Regions from separate parts of the Duganella sp. BJB1802 genome, predicted to be linked through region 2. Evidence: predicted binding sites of a transcription regulator. Region 2 holds the regulator's gene; each other region holds the start of a gene.
What was found. The regulator sigma-54, encoded in region 2, starts transcription at its own class of promoters, with help from an activator protein. The targets are predictions, from matches to a motif close to TGGCANGNAANCTGCTTT.
Positions count from the first base shown of each region.

Region 1 (5,579 bases), on a different contig from region 2:
CTGGACCGCTCGGTCGTCCCGGATACGAATGCCGAAGAGGAGGCCGGATCGTCGGTCAGCGGCCACTCGCGCACGGCAGGGCTGTATGCCGCCGACACCTGGACAGTGGACACCGACACCTGGTTGACCGCGTCCGCACGCTACAACCACGCGACGGTCGGCAACCAGCTGCGCCGCGACGATCAGGCGCAGCCTGCCGAGACGTTCAGCTATCGCAAGCTCAATCCCGCCATCGGCATCGCGCACCGCGTGGGTGGCGGCTGGACGCTGTTCGCCAATCTATCGCAGAGCAACCGGGTGCCGACCGTGATCGAATTGGGTTGCGCCGATCCCCAGCAGCCGTGCCGCTTGCCGGTTGGTCTTCAATCGGACCCATACCTGAAGCAGGTCGTGTCGCGCACCGCCGAAGCGGGCGCCCGCTGGAAGGGCGCGCGCGGCGCGGCGGCGGTATCGCTGTACCGCACTGTCAATCGCGACGACATCCTGTTTCGCAGTGCCGGCATTGCACAGCAAGGCTACTTCTCCAACTTCGACCGCACACGCCATCAAGGCGCGGATTTGAGCGCGAGCTACCGAATCGGCGACTGGTCGGCGCGATTGAGCTACAGCTACCTGGAGGCCGTGTACGACGCGGAAGGTGACCTGTTCACCGGCTCGCGCAACGTTCATGTGACGCCCGGCACTCGCCTGGCGGGGCTACCGCGCAATACACTGAAGCTCGGCCTGGAATGGAGCGCGACGCGGCACTGGTCCATCGGCGCCGACCTGACGGCGTTGTCCGATATGGCGACGCAGGGTAACGAGGACGGCAAGGCCGCGCCGGCATCGGCCGACTGGTGCGTGCGCGGCTACGTCCTGGCCGGCCTGCACGCCAGCTATCGGCCGGATTCGAAATGGGAGTGGTATCTGCGCGTGAACAACGCATTCGATCGCCGTTACGAGACCTTCGGCGCCGTCGCTGCGGACATGTTCCCGAATGGCGTCTTGCAGCAGCAGGGTATCGAGGCCCGGCAGGCCAGGTTCATCGCACCCGGCGCGCCACGCTCTGTGGCGGCCGGTCTGCATTACCGCTTCTAGAACTGATACTGGGCGCTCGCGCCAACCAACCAGTTCCGCCCAGGCGCCGCTTCGTAATAGCGCTTGTTGGTGTCGCCAACGATCAACGAGCCGACATACTGCTTGTCCAGCAGGTTGTTCAAGCGCACAAACTGCTTGAGGCGCCAGCCATGCCACTGCTGGTTGGCGTTGACGCGCGCATTGAGCACGCCATAACCCGGCGCCGCCTTGTCGGCATTGGCGTCCTCCGCGTAGATCTTGCTGCTGGCGACAGCTTCCAGTGCTGCGCCAAAGTGGTTGGCGCTGTCCATCCACGCCAGCTCGCCGTAGGTGTTGGCATTCGGGATGCCGGGCAGGCGGCTGCCTTCGGCGACCGTGCCAAAGGCGTGGTCGTAGACCGCGCGCAAACTGGTCAGCGCCACGTGCGCGCTCAGGCCATGGTTCCAGGTGGTGTCCAGCGACAGCTCCATCCCTTGGCGCAGCGTGCTGCCGGCGTTGCGATAGCTGGTGCGGCCACCCGCGCTGCTGTCGACCACCAGTTCGTCGCGCGTGCGGACCTGGAATACGGCCGCATTGATGCGCGTTCCTTCGCTCAGCCGCGCCTTGATTCCGGTTTCGAGATGGGTGCTCTGCGCGGCCTGCAATCGGAAATTGAAGCCGCCGCCGGTGCCGGAGTAGAACAGCTCATTGAGCGTCGGCGTTTCGAAGCCGCGCGCGGCGCTGGCGTACACGTTCAGTACAGGCGACAGACGGTACAGCAGGCCAAGCACTGGCGTGGTGTGGCTGTATTCGAGACTGCCGCTGTCGTTGCCGTTGCTGAGGAAGTGGTCGTCCACCGATATCTTCACGCTGCTGTGGCGCAGGCCCGCGCTCACCATCCATGCGCCGGACTGCCATTCCGTCTGCACGTACGGATCGAGGCTGGTGACCTTGTCGTTCTCGTCGCGGCGCAACGCGCCCTTCACGCCGAACTGGGTGCCGATGAAGTTCTCGTAGCCCCGGCGCGCGTCGCTGGAGCGGCCGTATTCCAGGCCGACGGTGGTACTAAGCCTGCCGCCCGCCAGTTCGCCCACGTGCAGCCAGTTCAGGTCCGCGCCGTGGAAGTCGCGGTCGAAGTCGACCACGCCGCCGGAATGCGTGGCCGGCGCCTGGAAGGCTTTGGAGAAGGCCTGGTACTGGATTACGTCGCGATTGCCGCCCCAGGCGGTCATGCGCAGGCGGTCGTCACCGAAGCGCTGCTCCCAGCTGGCGCCGATCTGCTGATGGTCGATGCTCTTGCGGGTGTTGTAGCGGTCGGCCAGCGTGCGTTTCGGGTTCTGCGTATCGGTGGTATCGATCTCGCCGGCGCGCGGATCGCGCTGGTAGGTGGCCCAGGTCACGCCAAGCGCGTCCTGGGTGTCGTCCTGGCGCAGCGCGTTGCCGACGATGGTCAGGCTGGCGCCGGCCATCGGCGCCAGCGTCAGCTTGGCGAACGCCTGGTCGCGGGTGGCGGCGCTGTGGGCACGATAACCGTCCGTTTCGAAGCGGGACGCATCCAGCACGTAGCCGATGCCGGCCTGCTTGCCTTGCGCATTCAGGTCGGCCTTGCGGCTGCCGTAGCTGCCGGCGCTCAGCGCTGTTTCCACCGTTGGCGCACCTTCGCCGTCGCGTGTGAACATCTGGATCACGCCACCCGAGTGGTTGCCGTAGATGGCGGAGAAGGGGCCGCGCAGCACCTCGATACGCTCGGCCATATCGAGATTGAAGGTGGCGGCCTGGCCTTGGCCGTCCGGCATGCTGGCCGGGATGCCGTCGGCGATCAGGTGCACACCGCGCACGCCGAAGGCCGAACGGGCGCCGAATCCGCGCGAGGAGATTTGCAGGTCCTGCGCATAGTTCTGGCGGTTTTGCGCCACCAGGCCGGGGACGGCGGCCAATGCCTCGCTGGCGTTGACGCGCGCTTGGCTGTCGCGGATGCGTTCAGCGTCGACGACGTCGATGGCGGCGGGCATATCGAACACCGTGTGTCCGACGCGGGTGGCGCTGACCACCACCTCCGCCGGCCGCGCGGCATCGTCGGCTGCGATGGCGACGCCGCTCAGGGCAAACAGTGCGGCCACCGCGTTTAATGGGAAAAAGGCTTGCTTCATATTGTCTCCGTTTTGGTCTGTGTTATGCAGGACCAGTAAGCAATATACCTGCCATCTCGATTTTGCCGTGGCACGCCGATTGCAACGGTCACTGTATTTTTCCTGAAAGGCGATAACCATGAACAGCTCACGCATTCTGTCTTCCCTGGTCTTTTTGCTGTGCGGCCCCGCGATGGCCGCCCCCTTTGCCTATGTGCCGAACGAGAAGTCGGGCAGTGTCAGCGTGATCGACACCGCCACCGACGTCGTGCTGCGCGAGATCGCCGCAGGCAAGCGGCCGCGCGGCATCGCGGCGGATCCGGCCGGCGCGCGCCTGTTCGTGACCGACGCCGCCACCAATGCGCTGCTGGTGATCGATACCGCCAGCGGTGTCGTGGCGCGCCGCATCGCGCTGGGCAAGTCGCCCGAGGGCGTGAGCGTCTCGGCGGATGGCCGATATGTGGCGGTGGCGGTTGAGGAGAGCAACAGCGTCACGCTGATCGAGGCGGCCTCCGGGCAGGTGCTGGCGGATATCGCCGTGAAAGGCAAGAACCCCGAGCATGCGGTCTTCAGTCCGGATGGCCGCTGGCTGCTCGTCAGCGCGGAGGAGGCGGAGCAGGTCGACGTGATTGACGTCGCCGCACGGCGCCAGACCGGCACGGTGGCGGTGGGGCTGCGGCCGCGTGGCATGGGCTTCAGTCCTGACGGCGCCCGCGCCTATGTCGCTTGCGAATTGGCGGGAGCCGTGTACGCGGTCGACATGGCGACGCTGGCGACGATAGTACGCATCCCGGCCGGGAAGAACGCCAACGGCATCGCCGTGCATCCCGGCGGCCGGCAGGTCTATGTATCGAACGGCGCGGACGCCAACGTGATGGTGATCGACACCGCCACCAATACCGTCAGCGCAACCATTGCAGTTGGCAAGCGACCCTGGAACATGGCGCTGACGCCGGACGGCGCCAAGCTGTATGTGGCCAACGGCCGATCCAACAACGTGTCCGTGATCGATACCGCCGCCGCGGCAAAACGGGCGGATGTGCCGGTGGGCGAACTGCCCTGGGGCGTGGTGATCCGCTGAGGCGCTGTTCCATCGGCGGACACCTGTTCCAAACCTGAACAGGTGTCACGGCACCGGTACAGCCCTTCGTCACCACCAGCCCCTGTATTTCAAGCGTGGCGCGGGAAAAAGCGAAGCTGGCACGGTGCTTGCGAAAAGGAGAGTACGCAGTACCTACCGCCGCCTCACGCGGCCTCATAACCACAGCAGAAAGAGGACGACATGAATCTCGCAGACATTAGCAAATTGGGCGTTGCCAATCCATTCAAACAACGCTACGACAACTTCATCGGCGGCAAATTCGTCGCTCCGGTCAAGGGCGAATACTTCGGCAACGTCACGCCGATCACCGGCCAGGTATTCTGCGAAGTGGCCCGCTCCACCGCCGAAGACGTCGAGCTGGCGCTGGACGCCGCCCACGCCGCCAAGGACGCATGGGGCAAGACCTCGCCGACCGAGCGCGCCAACATCCTGAACAAGATCGCCGACCGCATGGAGGCCAACCTGGCGCTGATCGCCACCGCCGAAACCATCGACAACGGCAAGCCTATCCGCGAAACCACCGCCGCCGACATCCCGCTGGCGATCGACCATTTCCGCTACTTCGCCGGCTGCATCCGCGCCCAGGAAGGCTCGGTCGCGCAGATCGACTCCGAAACCTACGCCTACCACTTCCATGAGCCATTGGGCGTGGTCGGCCAGATCATTCCATGGAACTTCCCTATCCTGATGGCGGTGTGGAAGCTGGCGCCGGCACTGGCCGCCGGTAACTGTGTGGTGCTCAAGCCCGCCGAACAAACCCCGGCCTCCATCATGGTGCTGCTGGAAGTGATCGCCGACCTGCTGCCGCCTGGCGTGCTGAATGTGGTCAACGGCTTCGGCCTGGAAGCAGGCAAGCCGCTGGCGTCGAATAAGCGCATCGCCAAGATCGCCTTCACCGGCGAGACGGGCACCGGCCGCCTGATCATGCAATACGCCGCGCAGAACCTGATTCCCGTCACGCTGGAACTGGGCGGCAAATCGCCGAACATCTTCTTCGAAGACGTGATGGACGCCGACGACGCCTTCTTCGACAAGTGCCTGGAAGGCTTCGCGATGTTCGCGCTGAACCAGGGCGAGGTGTGTACCTGCCCATCGCGCGTGCTGATCCAGGAATCGATCTACGAGAAATTCATCGAGCGCGCGCTGGCCCGCGTGGCGGCGATCAAGCAGGGCAATCCTCTGGACGCCAGCACCATGTTGGGGGCGCAGGCGTCGCACGAGCAGCTGGAAAAGATCCTGTCGTATATCGACATCGGCAAGCAGGAAGGCGCGGAACTGCTGGCCGGCGGCGGCCGCAGCATGCAGGGCGGCGA
Region 1 is NZ_JABWEF010000034.1:9,137-14,715, reverse strand. It holds gene HUX88_RS31190 (TonB-dependent receptor) at 1-1,077, shown strand, start outside; gene HUX88_RS31185 (TonB-dependent receptor) at 1,074-3,185, opposite strand; gene HUX88_RS31180 (beta-propeller fold lactonase family protein) at 3,304-4,245, shown strand; gene adh (aldehyde dehydrogenase) at 4,447-5,579, shown strand, end outside.
Region 1: the regulator sigma-54 is predicted to act here: its motif matches at 3,254-3,271, upstream of HUX88_RS31180 (beta-propeller fold lactonase family protein).

Region 2 (5,579 bases):
GCTCGTGCGTCACGCACATCATCAGCGGCGAGCGCGTGGCCATCACCTGCAGCGTCTTTTGCGCGAAGGCGCTGTCGTCCGTCTTCAGCGAGGCGACGATGGCCGGCACCGAGCCGGCGCCGAAGTGGCGGTCGATGGCGGCGCGTTCGGCGGCCAGCTTGCTGTCGCCCGCCGCGTCCTTGAACGGCGCCGCGAAGGCGGCGATGGCGGCCCGCAAGCCGGTGCCCGGCGTCGCGTCAAGCAGGGCCGACAGCGCCGCCATCTCACTGCCCGGTACGAAGTGGTCGGCCAAGCCGGCGTGCAGCGCGTCGGCCGCGCCGATGGTCACGCCGGTCACGCCCAGGTAGCAGCCCAGCTTGCCCGGCGCGCGCGACAGGAAGTAGCTGCCGCCCACGTCAGGGAACAGGCCGATGTTCACCTCCGGCATGGCCATCTTCGTGCGCTCGGTGACGATGCGCACGCGGCAGCCGGGACCGCCCTGCGCCACGCCCATGCCGCCGCCCATGACCACGCCGTCCATCAGCGCGATGTAGGGCTTGGGATAAAAATGGATCAGGTGGTTGAGCGCGTACTCCTCGGTGAAGAAGTCCTCCACCAGCGCGCTGCCGCCCTGCGGCGTGGCGCGGCCGGCGTCGTAAAAGAAGCGGATGTCGCCGCCGGCGCAGAAGGCCTTCTCGCTGCTGCTGCGGATGACGACTGCGGCGATGGCGCTGTCGTCGCGCCATGCCAGCAGCGCCTGCGTGATCGCGCGCACCATCGCCAGCGATAAAGAGTTCAAGGCCTTGGGCCGGTCCAGCGTGATGAAGCCGGTTCCGTTGCTGACGCTGGTGTGGACGTATTCGCTCATGAGGTCGCAGGATAGTGGTGAAAACCCTATTCTATGCGGGCGCAAAAAAGGGCGCCAGTGCGCCCTTAGTTTGATGGTGCCGAGGCCGTTGTTATAGGGCGGCGGCAGCGGGTTCGTAGCTATCCGGGAGATGCTTGATCGCATCGTGGCCGTGCTCTTGGACCTTGGCTTTGTACTTCATGACCTGCCGATCCAGCTTGTCGACCAAGGTGTCGATGGCGGCGTACAGGTCCTGCGACAGGCTTTCCACGTAGACGGTCTTGCCCGACATGCGCAGGTTGATTTCAGCCTTCTGGCGTTTCTCTTTCTCTTTAAGGTTATCTACGGTCAGGATGACAGCAATATCAATCACTTGATCAAAGTGGCGGGTGACGCGTTCCAGCTTGCTCTGCACGTATTCACGGATGGCAGAGGTCACTTCGAGATGATGTCCACTGATGGTGAGATTCATACACACTCCTAAAGATAATGTCGCTTCTTACGGTTAGTGCGGGGCCCATTGCCACCGGGCGCGCAGGAACCAAGTAACTACAAAGACTTGCGGAGACTGACTGGCGGGATCTTTAAAGCTTCGCGATATTTGGCAACAGTTCGTCGCGCAATCACCATGCCTTGTTCTCCCAGCATGTCCGCAATCTTACTGTCGGATAAAGGATTTTTCGGGTCTTCTGCTCCTGTCAATTGCACGATGAGTGCGCGTATCGCCGTCGAACTTGCTTCCCCCCCCGCTTCGGTGGCGACATGGCTACCAAAGAAATATTTCAACTCAAACATGCCATGCGGGGTCAGCATATATTTTTGAGTTGTTACACGAGAAATAGTGCTCTCGTGTAGACCCAGTGTATCAGCAATTTCGCGAAGCACAAGGGGGCGCATGGCAACCGCGCCATGGGAGAAAAAGTTCTTTTGTCGTTCTACTATCGCTTGTGCGACGCGCAAAATCGTGTCGAAACGCTGGCGCATATTCTTGATCAGCCACTTCGCTTCCTGCAGCTGCGCGCCCATCGCGCCCTCGCCTTTTCCCTGCTTGAGCAGGTTGGCGTACATGGCGTTCACGCGCAGGCGCGGCATGACGTCGTTGTTGAGGCTCACTTGCCAGCCGTTGCGCGCTTTTTTGACGATCACGTCCGGCACCACGTAGTCCGACACGTCCGACGCGAACGCCGAGCCCGGATGTGGATTGCACTGGCGGATGACGGTTTGTGCTTCGCGCAAATCCTCGTCGTCGCACACCAGCGCCTTCTTCAATTTGTTGAAGTCGCGCTGGGCGAACCAGGTCAGATGATTTTCCACGATGGCCAGCGCCATGCGCCGCGTCACCATCGGTATGCCCGGCAGGCGCTTGATCTGCAGCGCCAAACATTCGGACGCGTTGCGCGCGCCCACGCCCATCGGGTCGAAGCTTTGCAGCAGCGACAAGGCGGTGCGCAGCTCGTCGATGTCCACCTCCAGCTCCTCCGGCAGGCGGGCGTGGATCTCGTCCAGCGATTCCTCGAGGTAGCCGTTCTCGTCCAGCGCGTCGATGATCAGCTCGACCAGCGCGCGGTCGCGCATCTCCAGCACCGTCACGCGCATCTGCTCCATCAGGTGCTCGCGCAGCGTGCAGTGGCTGGCCTCGAGCTGCGGGCGCGAATCCTCGTCGTCGGGCGCCTTGCTGCGGCCGGCGTCGCTCCAGTCGACGTCGGCGTCGCTGCTGGTGCTCTCGGTGTCGGCGGCCGGGCCGTCGTAGTTGTCGGCGTCGGCGGCAGGCGCTTCCTGGGCGTTGGGCGGGCCTTCGGGCGGCGCGTCGCCGACCGGGGCTTGTTGGCTGATGGCGCCGTCCGACAGCAGCCGCAGCGAGCGGTCCAGCGGGTCGTCGAGGCGCTCCAGCAGCGGATTATCGGTCAGCAGCTGTTCCAGTTCCTGATGCAGCTCCAGCGTCGACAGTTGCAGCAGCCGGATCGACTGCTGCAGCTGAGGCGTCAGCGCGAGGTGCTGCGACGTGCGCAGTTGCAAAGACTGTTTCATGGGTTTTACATACGGAAGTGTTCACCCAGATACACGCGACGCACCGATTCGTTGGCGATGATGTCGTCTGGCCGGCCTGAAGCCAATACCGTGCCCTGGTTGATGATATATGCGCGGTCGCAGATGCCCAGCGTCTCGCGCACATTGTGATCGGTAATGAGGACGCCGATGCCGCGTTCCTTGAGGAAGCGCACGATGCGCTGGATCTCAATGACGGCGATCGGGTCGACCCCGGCGAATGGTTCGTCGAGCAGCACGAAGCGCGGGTTGGTCGCCAGTGCGCGCGCGATCTCCACGCGGCGGCGCTCGCCGCCCGAGAGCGACAGCGCCTGGTTCTCGCGCAGCTTTTCGATCTGCAAATCGGCCAGCAGGGTATTGAGCCGTTCATCAATGGCAGCCTTGGATAAAGGCTTGCCGTCCACTTTCTGAATTTCGAGGACGGCGCGGATATTTTCTTCCACCGTCAGCTTGCGGAACACCGACGCTTCCTGCGGCAGGTAGGACAAGCCGAGCGAGGCGCGGCGGTGGATGGGCAGCGAGGAGATGTCGGTGCCGCTGATGTCGATGCTGCCGGCGTCCGACGGCACCAGGCCGACGATCATGTAGAACGAGGTGGTCTTGCCGGCGCCGTTGGGGCCGAGCAGGCCCACCACTTCGCCGCATTCGACCTGCAGGGAGACGTCATGCACGACCTGGCGCTTGCCGTAGGTCTTTTGCAGGCCGCGTACGATCAGGGTGCTACCGCAGGATGGTTCCATGCTCACTTCTCCGTGGCCGGCGGCGTCGACGCGGCCGGCGTGGTTGCTGGCGCGGTGGCCGGCGCGGCCGGGCGGATGGTCGGCTGGATCACCATGGTGCCGCGGCCGGCGCCCGGCTTGCTCTCGCCGGTGACGGTGTTCTTCACGGCGAACTGTTCCTTGCGGCTGTCGTAGGAGATGAACTCGCCGTTGACCTCGTCGCTGAGGCGGCCCGCTTCGAGGCGACGCACCTTGGCCTTGGAGAACAGCTTGACCAGGTCGGTCTTGTTGCTGTATTCGATGCGCTCGGCCTCGCCCTCGACCCACTGGTCGCCGGCGCCGTCGCGCTTCTGGCGGAAGGTGGCCGGCGTGCCGGGCGTGCTGGTGAGCACGACGAAGTCGTAGCCTTCGGGGTCGGTGGTCATCACCGCCTTGGGCGACTTCAGCAGCAAGGTGCCGCGCGTCAGGATCACGTTGCCGATCAGCGTCTTGACCTGCTTGACGTCGTCGATCTGCAGGTCGTCGTACTGGATCGTGGTCGGCTTGGTGGAGTCGGCCTTTTCCGCGTGGGCGGCACAGGCCGCCATCAGCAGCACGGCGGCCGAAAACATCAGTTTTTTCATCGTCATTCCATTCTTCATCGTTGGTTCTTCAATGGCCGGGGCGCGGCGGCAGCACCAGCTGCCCGCGTCCGCCCAGCTGCACTTCGCGGGTGGCGTTGTTGGCCTTCATGCCGACGCCGTTGGCGGTGGCGTTGCCGATTTCCAGCGCCACCGGCGCCGTGGTTTCCATCCGTTCCTCGTCCGGGTACACCGTCAGGGTCGAGGTCGTCATGCGCAGCGCCTGCGCCTTCGGCGTGGCCGGGCGCACCACGTCCACATTACCACTGAGCTTGACGCGCGTATTGCCCTGGTCGACATGGGCGGTGTCGGCATGCATATTCATCGGCGGCTGGTCGCCGGACAGGCTGTGCACGTACGGCTTGTCGATGTCGGAGGCGTCGCCGACCGGCCGGTGGGTCAGCTTCTCGCCGGAGATGATGTAGGCCGGCTGGCCGGTCTTGTTCATGCGGACCATGCTGAAGCGGTCGATGATGTAGTCCGGCTCGTCGCGGTGCTGGTCGGCCTGCGCCTGCTGGCCGGCCTGGTTGACCACCTGCACCAGCCAGAAGCTACCGACGGCGACCAACACACCGACCACCATCACGATGGTCAGCTGCCAGCGGTGGGCTGTTCTCTTATGCATGCTCGGTCCTCGTCAAACCAGGAACTGCGCCATCACGCGCTCGTACGTGCCCTGCGCGTGCAGCAGCAGTTCGCACACTTCGCGCACGGCGCCGCGGCCGCCGGCGGCGACCGTGGTGTGGTGGGCGCGCTCCAGCACCTCGGCGCGGCCGTTCGGCACGGCCACCGCGAAGCCGACGCGCGTGAGGATGGGCAGGTCGACCACGTCGTCGCCGATGAAGCCGACCTGCTCGGCGGTGAGGCCGGTCTTTTCCAGCAGCGCCTTGAACGGCGTGAGCTTGTCGTGGCCGCCCTGGTGCAGGAAGCCGATGCCGAGGTCGGCCGCGCGCTTGATCACCTGCGGCGACGTGCGCGCGCTGATGATGGCGGTCTGCACGCCGGACTCCTGCAGCAGCTTGATGCCCAGGCCGTCATGCACATTAAAGGTCTTGAGCGCCTCTCCCTCGGCGCCGTAGTGCAGGCTGCCGTCGGTCAGCACGCCGTCGACGTCGAAGATCATCAGCTTGACGCGCGCGGCGCGTTCCACATAGGTCGGTTCGGTCATCAGATCACCTTGGCGCGGGTCAGGTCGTGGATGTGCAATGCGCCGACCAGCTTGCCGTCGGCGTCGGTCACCAGCATCTGGTTGATGCGGAACTGCTCCATCACGGCGACGGCGTCGACCGCCAGCTTTTCCGGCGAGATGCTGCGCGGGTTGGCGTGCATGACGTCGCGGATCACGACCTTGGTGAAGTCCTGGACCTT
Region 2 is NZ_JABWEF010000009.1:9-5,587, forward strand. It holds partial or broken gene HUX88_RS15385 (3-hydroxyisobutyryl-CoA hydrolase) at 1-847, opposite strand, end outside; gene hpf (ribosome hibernation-promoting factor, HPF/YfiA family) at 939-1,298, opposite strand; gene HUX88_RS15395 (RNA polymerase factor sigma-54) at 1,376-2,854, opposite strand; gene lptB (LPS export ABC transporter ATP-binding protein) at 2,860-3,612, opposite strand; gene lptA (lipopolysaccharide transport periplasmic protein LptA) at 3,615-4,214, opposite strand; gene lptC (LPS export ABC transporter periplasmic protein LptC) at 4,243-4,836, opposite strand; gene HUX88_RS15415 (HAD family hydrolase) at 4,849-5,379, opposite strand; gene HUX88_RS15420 (SIS domain-containing protein) at 5,379-5,579, opposite strand, start outside.

Region 3 (5,579 bases), on a different contig from region 2:
CGCTCGGCTTTTGCGCTCGTCTGAGAGCTGCAAGCCGTCCCCGCCCACGCGTAGGAGGCCGGAATTGCAAGACACCCAAGCACAAAAATCGCCGACAAAAACCGCGCATGAAATCTTTCGGCTGGTTTCGAATAGGGCATGATAAATATGTTCTCCGTTCTTATTGACTCGTTCCCTGCTGGGGCGCGTTCGGATCGTTGTTCACGACCGTTATAGACGTGATCGGATCGTTTTGAACAAAATCTCGCAGGTAACTCATGGCTGAATCGGTCGTGCGTACGCAACCCAAAGTCGGGTAATTCTGCGCGCCGCTGTTCGCCCTACCTGAGTGAAGACTCATACCGGGATGCCCTGGAACATTGAAAACAAAATTTCCATGTGATCCGTAGGCTCCGTTGGCGTTACTTTCCGGATGGGCATTTGAGTGCGAATAATTGTATGTACCATTCGGCCAAAGACCACCACTGGTTGTTGTTGTTCGGTTATTTGCTGAGCAGGTCGCAACCGTCTGCCCAAAGCTGCCTTTGACAGTGATTGTATGAGCCTGCCCATCATATGTAACGGAAGAGAGCCCGGTCGCAATGACGGGTGAAGCGCAGTGGCGATTGAGGTTTTCGGGTCTGAGTTTGCATATTCACATTCAATTCATCCACTGAAATCGGAATCACACAAATAATTCCTCACGGAAATTTCAATCGAGTATGGCACATAGCTCCAGCGCAATTCTCTTGAAAACCCACGTGTTACAAAAATCCCGTTTTGACCATTCCATCGCGTCAGGATAGGGAAAATTGACAGCGCGCTTACGGCGTCCGTCGCCAGAGCCAGCAAGCTCACGCGTCCCGTGAACTCCAAAATGCAACGGTTTTCCGCGTTGCGCCGCCGCCATACGGCACGTCTGCCACCGAATAGCAACCCATCGTATTGTCTGATTGTTACCTTTGATTGGCGCGTATATAATCAATGTCGCAGAAGTAATTTTTGACGTAGGCCTCACCGTACCCGCCTCGCGCATACGAGAAAGAATTTGAATGAGCAGCAACCCTCCACCGAGCGAAGCCAAGACTCAGGAATACGAATTCGAGCAGATGAACCTGCAGGTAGGCGGCAGGATTCAGTTCATTACTCACCGTACCATCAAGCCGATCCAGCACTTCTCCACGCTGATCGGTTGGATGAAGGACGAGTATATGATCGTCAAGGTCCCCTTCGAGAACGGCGCGCCGATCGCCCTCAACGATGGCGACAAGCTGACCATCCGCGTGTTTTCCGGCGTGAATGTGTGCTCGTTCTCTTGCGTGGTGCAGCGGGTTTTCCCGCGTCCGTTGTTTTATGTCCACTTGTCTTTCCCGGTGTCCATCCAGGGCACCAGCCTGCGCGCGGCGATGCGGGTCAAGGTCGATATCCCGGCCCAGGTCACCTCGCCCATCGGCACCACCTCGGTGTTCCTGGTGAACCTGAGCGTGTCCGGCGCGCTGATCGAGTCGTCCAAGAAGCTGTCGGACGATGAGACCCAGGTCGGCCTGTCGTTCTACCTGATCGCCCAGCCCGGCAACCGCCAGGTGCGGATCAATCCGAATGCGACCATCCGCAACATCAACGTGGTCAAGCCCGCCGCCGGCGACAAGCCCGAGGTGTTCACCTACGGCGTCCAGTTCATCGACTTGGACCCGGTCCACTACACGATGCTGCAAAACCTGACCTACGAAGCGCTGATCGCCGACCGTCAGAAGATCGTCTGACCCGCGTTTCTGTGGACGAAAAAAAACCCGGCGGCTGCCGGGTTTTCTACGTGATCAACTGATTAGTTGTTCTTTTCGATCGCGGCCTTGGCAGCGGTGTTCGCGGTCGATGCGGTAGCGGTCCAGCGTACATTGGTACCACCGGCAGCAATCACTGGCACAAAGGTGACGGTGGAGCTATCAACGTCCTTGCCCACGCCGGTGGCGAAGGTCATCAGGATAGTGCCGCCGGTGACGGTTGCGGTAGCCACTTCCTTGGTTGCGGTAAAGGTTGGAATGCCTGCTGCGCCATCCGAGCAAGTGGTCAGCGTACCACCGGCTTCTTGAGCGCACAGCGCCACGGCCGTTTTCAGCGAGTCGACAGCGCCCAGGGCGTTGGCGACCTTGGCTTTCACGGTGTAGTCGCTGTACGCAGGAATCGCGACCGCGGCCAGGATGCCGATAATGGCAACCACGATCATCAGTTCGATCAGGGTGAAGCCGGCCTGGGCTTGTTTCTTCAGCATTTTCATGGATTTCATTTTCGACTCCTGGGGTGTGTTGAACGACAAAATTGGGTGGGACACTGAGCTAAGTGCAATTGGTGTGCCACCCCATTTTTGACCCCGAAACCGTCGAAACCTGCCAAAAACTGTCGCTTTGGGCTCTCCGGACTGCCGTTTTTTGTCACTCGCTGCGCCGCAATTTGTCAGCCGGCGAGGTCCTGACAATTATTGTCAGGCGATGCGGAAGGCCATCTGCGTTCCGCCGAGCTCGATCACGTCGCCATGGTTCAGGCGTTGCGCCTGCCTGCCTAGCGCGATGCCGTTGACCAGCGGCGGCTGCGCGCCTTCCTGATGCGTGATGGTGTAGGCATCCGGATGGCGGTGGATCACCACCACCTGCCCACCGGCGCGGCCGAGCGTGGTCTGCGGCTTGGTCAGCGCCATTTGTTTGCCGGCATTGTTGCCATTTAATACTTCGATCTGCGCCAGCAGCGGCGCCGCCGCCATCATCGGCCGCACGCCGTCGGCGATGAATTCGATCTGGAACTTGGCCATTTTGATCACGTCCTGGTGTTGCAGGAAATGCTTGCCGATGCGGTGGCCGTTGACGAAGGTGCCGTTGGTGCTGTGCAGGTCTTCCAGGAAGGAGTCGTCCAGGATGGTGACGATGACCGCATGGTCGCCGCTGACGGCCGGATGCGTCAGCACGATGTCGTTGCGCGGGTGACGGCCGATGGTCATCCGCTCTTTGCTCAGTTGTATTTGCTGTTCGACTTGCCCATCCCGCGAGATGATGATCTTCGCCAATCTGGTCTCCAAAAACAAAAAAGGGGAGCGCTGGGCTCCCCTTCATTATTCCACAATCAAGCCGGCTGTAATTACAGCATGGCTTTCAGCAGACGCGCCATTTCGGACGGGTTCTTGGTGACGGTGATGCCGCAAGCTTCCATGATTTCCAGTTTGGCTTGTGCGGTGTCGGCGCCGCCGGAGATCAGCGCGCCGGCGTGGCCCATGCGCTTGCCCGGAGGAGCGGTCACACCGGCGATGAAGCCGACGACCGGTTTTTTCATGTTGTCTTTGATCCAGTAAGCCGCGTTGGCTTCGTCGGGACCGCCGATTTCGCCGATCATGATGACCGCGTCGGTATCAGGATCGTCGTTGAACATCTTCATGACGTCGATGTGCTTCAGACCGTTGATCGGGTCGCCGCCGATGCCGACTGCCGACGATTGGCCCAGGCCCAGTGCGGTCAGCTGACCGACTGCTTCATAGGTCAGGGTGCCCGAACGCGAGACCACGCCGATACGGCCCTTCTTGTGGATGTGGCCTGGCATGATGCCGATCTTGATTTCGTCAGGGGTGATCAGGCCTGGGCAGTTAGGGCCCAGCAGCAGGGTCTTGGAACCTGCTTTGGCCATGCGGTCCTTCAGGGCCATCATGTCGCGGACAGGGATGCCTTCGGTGATGCAGATGGCCAGATCCATTTCGGCTTCGACAGCTTCCCAGATCGCGGCGGCCGCGCCTGCTGGCGGGACGTAGATCACGGACACGTTGGCGCCGGTTTCTTTTTTCGCTTCGGTGACGTTAGCGAAAATAGGGATGCCTTCGAAATCTTCGCCGGCTTTCTTCGGGTTCACGCCTGCGACGAAGGCAGCTTTGCCGTTCGCGTAGTCGCGGCAACCGCGGGTGTGGAATTGACCGGTCTTGCCGGTAATACCTTGGGTAACGACTTTGGTATCTTTATTGATCAGAATGGACATGTTGATTCCTTAATTAAGCTTGACCGGCAGCGGCGGCGACTACGCTCTTCGCTGCATCTTCCATGGTGTCGGCTGCGATGATAGGCAGACCGGAATCGGCCAGCATCTTCTTGCCCAGGTCTTCGTTGGTGCCCTTCATGCGGACCACCAGCGGCACGTTCAGCGACACGGCCTTGACCGCGGTGATCACGCCTTCGGCGATCACGTCGCAGCGCATGATGCCGCCGAAGATGTTGACCAGGATGGCTTTCAGGCCTGGGTTTTTCAGCATGATCTTGAAGGCTTCGGTTACTTTCTCAGCCGTGGCGCCGCCGCCGACGTCCAGGAAGTTGGCTGGCTCGCCGCCGAACAGCTTGATGGTGTCCATGGTGGCCATGGCCAGGCCGGCGCCGTTCACCAGGCAGCCGATGTTGCCGTCCAGGGAGATGTAGGCCAGGTCGAATTTCGATGCTTCGACTTCGGCTGGATCTTCTTCGTCCAGGTCGCGGTAGGCGACGATTTCCGGTTGACGGAACAGCGAGTTGGCGTCGAAGTTGAACTTGGCGTCCAGAGCGATGACCTTGCCCGAACCGGTCAGGATCAGCGGGTTGATTTCGGCCAGCGACGAGTCGGTTTCCCAGTAGGCTTTGTACAGGCCCTTCAGGTTGGCGACGGCGTCGGCGATCGAAGCTTCCGGCACGCCGATCTTGGCGGCGATGCCGGCCGCTTCAGCGTCGGTCAGGCCGACCGATGGGTCGATGGCGATCGAGTGGATCAGCTCTGGGTGCTTTTCAGCGACTTCTTCGATGTCCATGCCGCCTTCGGAGGAAGCCATCAGCACGACGCGCTGCGATACGCGGTCGGTAACCATCGACACGTACAGTTCTTTCTTGATGTCCGCGCCTTCTTCGATCAGCAGGCGGCGTACTTTCTGGCCTTCAGGGCCGGTCTGGTGCGTGACCAGCTGCATGCCCATGATTTGCTCGGCGTATTCCTTGACTTGTTCCAGCGACTTGGCGACTTTCACGCCGCCGCCTTTACCACGGCCACCGGCGTGGATCTGTGCTTTCACAACCCAGACCGGGCCGCCCAAGGTTTCAGCAGCTTTGACTGCTTCTTCAACGGACATGCACGGAATACCGCGCGGAACCGTCACTCCGTATTTTCGGAGGATTTCTTTGCCTTGATACTCATGGATTTTCATGCTGGCTTCCCTTCTGATGCTGATGTGTAAAAATCGGTTGATACTGCGAAATGTGTGAAACTGGTAAGCAGGGATTGCTACGCGCCACCTGGTGCTGCTTTGGCCACCCAGCGCGGGTAAAACTGCGCCACTGCCCCACCGTCGGTGCGCAGGGCATGGCATTTGTCGAGTTGAAACGGCTTGTGGCGCGGCACGCCTTGGTCTTCGGTGGCCGCGTCGTTGGTCGACCAGACATCGTTGGCGAACGCCTGCACCGCGGCCGTGGGCAGGATCTGCGCCAGTTCGGTCAGGTGGGTGCAGCCGGCGGTGCCGGCCAGGCGTTGCTTGAGCTCGTGGCGGAAACCCTTCATCAGGTTCAGGCCGACGAGCTGTTTCTTGTAATCGGGGGCGATGGTGTCGCAGTAACCGG
Region 3 is NZ_JABWEF010000001.1:163,393-168,971, reverse strand. It holds gene HUX88_RS00795 (flagellar brake protein) at 1,032-1,742, shown strand; gene HUX88_RS00790 (pilin) at 1,805-2,263, opposite strand; gene HUX88_RS00785 (FHA domain-containing protein) at 2,459-3,034, opposite strand; gene sucD (succinate--CoA ligase subunit alpha) at 3,106-3,987, opposite strand; gene sucC (ADP-forming succinate--CoA ligase subunit beta) at 4,001-5,170, opposite strand; gene HUX88_RS00770 (DUF2889 domain-containing protein) at 5,248-5,579, opposite strand, start outside.
Region 3: the regulator sigma-54 is predicted to act here: its motif matches at 2,316-2,333, upstream of HUX88_RS00790 (pilin).